2 regions of the Rahnella sp. CFA14(1/10) genome follow, and region 2 is predicted to be linked to the other one. Evidence: predicted binding sites of a transcription regulator. Region 2 holds the regulator's gene; the other holds the start of a gene.

The links. The regulator sigma-54, encoded in region 2, starts transcription at its own class of promoters, with help from an activator protein. The targets are predictions, from matches to a motif close to GTTGGCACANNTTTCGCTNT.
Region 1: a site for sigma-54 is predicted at 1,286-1,305, ahead of EVX52_RS23855 (gamma-glutamyltransferase family protein). Genes of this name have one in related genera too.

What each region holds. Positions count from the first base shown of each region.
Region 1 is NZ_SEWS01000016.1:32,754-35,892, reverse strand. It holds gene EVX52_RS23865 (transporter substrate-binding domain-containing protein) at 1-88, opposite strand, end outside; gene EVX52_RS23860 (MurR/RpiR family transcriptional regulator) at 347-1,186, opposite strand; gene EVX52_RS23855 (gamma-glutamyltransferase family protein) at 1,378-2,964, shown strand; gene hpxX (oxalurate catabolism protein HpxX) at 3,001-3,139, shown strand, end outside.
Region 2 is NZ_SEWS01000010.1:154,012-157,150, forward strand. It holds gene hpf (ribosome hibernation promoting factor) at 38-325, opposite strand; gene rpoN (RNA polymerase factor sigma-54) at 349-1,782, opposite strand; gene lptB (LPS export ABC transporter ATP-binding protein) at 1,884-2,609, opposite strand; gene lptA (lipopolysaccharide ABC transporter substrate-binding protein LptA) at 2,616-3,139, opposite strand, start outside.

The DNA of each region.
Region 1 (3,139 bases), on a different contig from region 2:
CCTGTAACTGATCGGCCATGACGGCAGATGCCTGAAGCACCAACATTGCCGCACCTGCCCACATCAACAGCCGTTTGTTCATGTTCATAGATTATCTCCGGTGAAAGGTTTTTGAAACGATAGATTCTTATATTTATAACTCTGCAACGAATGTGCCAAAACCAGCACAGCGAAAAAAATGCGGACAAAATCACGGTACCACAAGGAATTAGAAAATTGAGGATACGATCAGGAGGGATTTTTTTGCCCTGAATCAGGGCAAAAGGACTGAAAATAAGAAAATCATGACGCACTAAAAATGTGCAAAGGCACCAGAAAAGCGCTCAGTTTGTTCTGCAAACGGGAATCAGCGCTGCTCAAGCTCATCCAGATCGTTATACAAATCGCTTATCTGATGAATGCGCTGCCGGCCTGAGGTGAGCATCTCGTGCAGCAATGCGTTGCTGAGTAAATTCGCCAGACTCATGGCGGAAGAATAGCTGTCAAACGCCGATACGCTGTCGAGAGGCGCGGCCAGATGCCAGGTTGCCAGTGGGATCAGCGTCTGGGCCTGCGGCTCGCAGATCAACAACACCGGCACGCCCATCGTCTGTAATTGCGTGAGAACTGCCTTCGCCATGCGCGGCCTGCGGCGGAAGGCAACGAAAATCACCACATCCTGCACAGTCAGATCCACCAGTTCTTCAGCCAGCGTCTGGCCCGGTTGCGGCATCATCATCACGCCAGTGCGTACCTGAATCAGTTGCTGACGCAAATGCAGCGCCACCGGATAACTGTTGCGAAAGCCCAGCAGGCGCACCTGCCGCGCCTGACTGAGGGCGGCGATCAGCGCGCCAAACTGTACGCCATCAATCTGATTAATCCACTGCGTCAGGTTGGCCATTTCCTGCTTATAATGCCGCGATAACAAAGTGTTGCCCTGCACCGCATCGCGACTGTCCGTCAGCGGCATACCGCTCTGGCGCAGGGTGCGCATTTCATCGCGCATGTCACGGTAACTCGGATATCCCAGGCGCTTGAACAGCCGGCTGACCGTGGCTTTCGACACGCCGCTCAGCCGTGCCAGTTCGGCGCTGTTATAACTCATCAGGTCGTCAATACTGGCAAAAATAAAGTCGGCCACCCGCTGTTCCTGCGGCGTCAGCTCTGCGTAATGGTCACGCAGACGTTCATCAATCTGTTTCATCCCCGTCCCTTTTGTAACCAATGTTTCAGCGGAACATACCATGCACTATGCTTGCCAATGCAAGCTAAATTATGAGTGAAAGCGTGAAGATTCTGCCGATGTGGAACACCTCTTGCTTAACTTTATCCCTACGCGCCCACATCCCTGCATGCGCGGGCAGCATAAAAAAAGCGTTTCAAAAAGGACATCGCATGATTAACAGTAACAGCGCGCCGCTGGGCATGGCGGTCACACCCCATCATCTGGCGAGCCAGAGTGCGCTTGCAGTATTGCGCGAAGGCGGCAATGCCATCGAGGCGATGGTGGCGGCGGCCGCGACAATTGCCGTGGTCTATCCGCACATGAACGGTCTGGGCGGCGATGGCTTCTGGCTGATTGTGCCACCGCAGGGAAACCCGGTGGCAATAGATGCCAGCGGTGCCGCAGGCTCCCTCGCCACTCTCGATTTCTATGCCGGTGAAACGCATATTCCGCATCGGGGACCGAAAGCCGCGCTGACAGTCGCAGGCACTGTCGGCGGCTGGCAGGAAGCGCTGAATGTGTCGGCTGAATTTGGCGGCGAGCAAAAACCGCTCTCCCGCCTGCTGCGTGATGCCATTCGTTACGCTGCTGACGGCATTCCGGTAACGGCCTCGCAGGAAGCTGCGACCCGTGCCAAACAACACGAACTTGAAAATTTCAGCACCTTCGCCGACGTTTTTCTGCCTAATGGCGATGTCCCCCGCGCCGGAAATCGCTTTACCCAGCCGCAGCTGGCGCAGACATTATCGATGCTGTGCGAGGACGGGCTGAACAGTTTCTATCGTGGTGAGCTGGCCGACAATATGGCCGCCGACATGGAAAAGCTCGGCATGCCGGTCACCCGCGCTGATCTCGCGGCTTACAAGCCTCAGCGTCGTGTGCCGCTGCGGCTCAAACACAGTAAAGGCGAAATATACAACCTGACACCGCCGACGCAGGGGCTGGTTTCACTGGCGATCCTCGGCCTGACTGACCGCCTGCCGCTGGAAACCCTGGATGAAAGTGCGACGATTCATAGCATTGTTGAAGCCACCAAACTGGCGTTCGGCCTGCGTGACCGTTTTATCACCGATCCGCGCATGATGACGCAGGATGCCCAGAGCCTGTTGGATCCCCAATATCTGGATGCCCTCGCCACACGCATCAAACCCCACAGCGCTGCCGACTGGGGCAAAGGTAAAGGACCGGGCGATACCGTCTGGATGGGTGTGATGGACAGCAGCGGACTGGCTGTTTCTTTTATCCAGAGTATTTATCACGAGTTCGGCAGTGGCGTGGTGCTGCCGGGCAGCGGCGTGTTGTGGCAAAACCGTGGCGCGTCCTTCAGCCTCGATGCAGGGCATTTACTGGCGCTGGCGCCGGGCAAACAACCGTTCCATACCCTTAATCCTGCCGCCGCACGCTTATATGACGGGCGCACGATGGTTTACGGCTCAATGGGGGGAGACGGACAGCCGCAGACGCAGGCCGCCGTGTTTATCCGCCATGTGGTCCAGGGACAATCGTTACAGCAGGCGATCAGCGGCCCGCGCTGGCTGCTTGGCCGTACCTGGGGCGAGAGTTCGGATTCACTGAAACTGGAAAGCCGTTTTGCCTATCCGACGCTGGCGGGCCTGAGACAGCGTGGTCACGACGTCGAACTGTTGCCAGATTTCAGCGAAGCCGTCGGCCACGCTGGCGCGATCGTCCGCCATACCAACGGCATGTTTGAAGGGGCCTCCGACCCGCGCAGCAACGGCAGCGCAGCCGGATTTTGATCAGAGTTCGCTCATGAAAATTGATAAGGAAGCAGCATGAAAGAGACATCCGCAGCGACCAGCTGGGCCGCCTATATCTGCCAGATGGAATCCGTTCTGGCGCTGGAACTCGACGACGCACGTCGTCAGGAATTGCTGGTGCAGTTCAGCCGCATCGCCCAAATGGCGCAACCCC
Region 2 (3,139 bases):
CCCGAAGGTTTGTAGCACAGGGTTGGCTACATGAATGTCAGTGCTGTTTCAGTTTGTCTTTATGTTTATTCAGCTGTCGGGCCAGTTTATCAACCAGCCCATCAATCGCTGCGTACATATCCTGATGTTCCGAGGTGGCATGTAATTCGCCTCCGTTCACATGCAAAGTGGCTTCCGCTACTTTCTGCACCTTTTCCACGCTCAACACCACATACACCTGATTAATCCTGTCGAAATACTGCTCGAGCTTAGCCAGTTTCGACGTGATGAACTCTCTCAGGGGATCCGTGATCTCAATGTGATGTCCGGTAATGTTGAGCTGCATAATGTCTTCCTTCTCTGTTGAGGTCAAACTAACTGTTTACGTTGGTTTGAGGGCGGGATGGACAAAGACTCTCGGTATTTGGCGACAGTCCGGCGCGCAACCATAATTCCCTGATCGGAAAGCAGGGTTGCTAACTTGCTGTCACTGAGCGGTTTTACAGGATTCTCCGCTGCGATTAATTTCTTCACCAGCGCCCGGATCGCGGTTGACGATGCCTCGCCGCCGCTGTCTGTACTGACATGGCTGGAGAAGAAATACTTCAGTTCGAAAATACCACGCGGACTGTGCAGGAACTTTTGTGTCGTCACGCGTGAAATCGTCGATTCGTGCATTTCCACGGCACTGGCAATATCGGCCAGCACCATAGGTTTCATAAATTCTTCACCCAGTTCAAAGAACGCCTGCTGCTGCTCAACGATGCAGCGCGTCACTTTCAACAGCGTGTCGTTACGGCTTTCCAGGCTTTTAATTAACCACTTGGCTTCCTGCAGGTTGCTGCGGATAAATTGCCCGTCGCTGTCGCTGCGTGTGGAGTTACCCATCGCGGCGTACTGCTGGTTAATCTTCAGACGCGGAATGCTGTCGGAATTGAGTTCTACCGTCCAGACCCCTGACACTTTACGCACCAGCACATCCGGGATCACGTATTCGGATTCGCCGGTATTGATCGACTGACCCGGACGCGGATCCAGAGACTGGATCAGAAGCATCGCTCCTTTGAGTGTATCTTCTTTTAACCGGGTTGATCGCATAAGTGCGCGGAAATCATGGTTCGCCAGCAAATCGAGATGTTCGGTGATGATAAGACGGGCTTCAGTGATGAAAGGCGTGTCAGTGGCATATTGAGACAGCTGGATCAGCAGACAATCGCGCAGGTCACGTGCTGCCACCCCCACCGGATCAAAACGCTGAACGCGTTTAAGCACGGCCTCAACTTCGTCCATCGTGATGTTTTCATCACCGACGCTTTCGAGGATGTCTTCAAGGGAGACGGTCAGGTAACCGGTGTCATCCACCGCATCGACAATTGATGTGGCAATCGCGGCATCAGTATCAGAAAACGGCGTCAGCTCAACCTGCCACATCAGGTAATCCTGAAGGGTCTGGGTAGTTTCACCCTGATAAATGGGCAGCTCGTCGTCGCTGTAATCATTACCGGTACCGGACGGCGTGCCTGCGGTGTAAATCTCATCCCAGGTCGCGTCGAGCGGCAATTCTTCCGGCATATCTTTTTGCTCGAGCGCCTCGCGGGTGTCTAACCCCTCGCTGTCGGTGGCTTCTACCGAGTCGATTTCTTCATGAAGGTCAGTTTGTTCCAACAGAGGGTTGCTCTCCAGCGCGAGTTGGATCTCCTGCTGGAGCTCAAGCGTGGACAGTTGCAACAAGCGGATGGCCTGTTGTAACTGGGGAGTCATAGCCAGTTGTTGGCTGAGTCTGAGTTGCAAACCTTGCTTCATATCTTGGCTTAATTCCGTTGATGAGTGAAAACGGCAACACTTCTGTCAGAGACGGCCTGTTTCAGTGTAGGTGGAAACAGGCACGGTTCCGGCGGCACAGATCACAGACGGAATTCTTCACCAAGATAAACACGTTTAACTTGTTCATCAGCAAGAATGTCGGCTGGCGTGCCGTGGGCAATCAATTTCCCCTGACTGACAATATACGCGCGTTCACAAACGTCGAGTGTTTCGCGCACGTTATGGTCAGTGATCAGTACGCCGAGGCCGCTGTCACGTAAATGCTCAATGATTTTTTTAATGTCGATAACGGAAATCGGGTCAACCCCGGCGAACGGTTCATCCAGCAGGATGAATTTAGGGTTTGCTGCCAGCGCACGGGCAATTTCCACACGACGTCGTTCACCACCGGACAGTGACTGACCGAGGTTATCGCGCAAATGAGAAATATGGAACTCTTCCATTAATTCATTCGCGCGGTCATTACGCTGTTCTTTGGTCAGATCATCACGGATCTGCAGCACCGCCATCAGGTTATCAAATACACTGAGACGACGGAATATGGAGGCTTCCTGCGGAAGATAACCAATACCGCGACGGGCGCGGGTATGCAGCGGCAGCAGGCTGATGTCTTCATCATCAACGATGATACGGCCCGCATCGCGCTGGACAATGCCCACGACCATGTAAAAGGTGGTGGTTTTACCCGCACCATTTGGGCCCAATAACCCGACGATTTCACCCGAGTTGACCATCAGGCTGACATCTTCAACGACCTTACGGCCTTTGTATGCCTTGGCGAGATTCTCTGCGATTAATTTAGCCATAAAATATCAGTTACTCTTTTTGGTCGGCTGGCCGCCCGCTGCAGGCGCTTTTTGTTGCAGCTGCGAAGGGACCAGAACGGTCGTCACACGGTTACCCTTATCACTAAAAGCTTCCATTTGCTGTTTCTGTACCAGATAAGTAATGCGGTCGCCTTTCACATTGCTGTCCAGTTGCTCAAGGTAAGCATTGCCGGTCAGCGTGACGAGGTCATTTTCCACTTCGTAGCGGACTTTCTGGGCATGGCCTTTTACCGGTTTACCGTTGTCCTGCATCTGATAGAACGTCACCGGGTTACCGTAACCTTCTACCACTTCTTTACCGGACACACCCTGCGGACGTATCACCACCACTTTATCGGCTTTAACCTGGATCGTGCCCTGATTCACCACCACATTGCCGGTAAACGTCGCGGTATTGGTGTTGACGTCAAGTGCCTGATTTGCCGAGTCAATGGTGATCGGTTTCGTTGTGTCGTCTTTTAAGGCAAATGCCGGAACGCTGACGGCTAACAATGAGCTGACGATCAGAA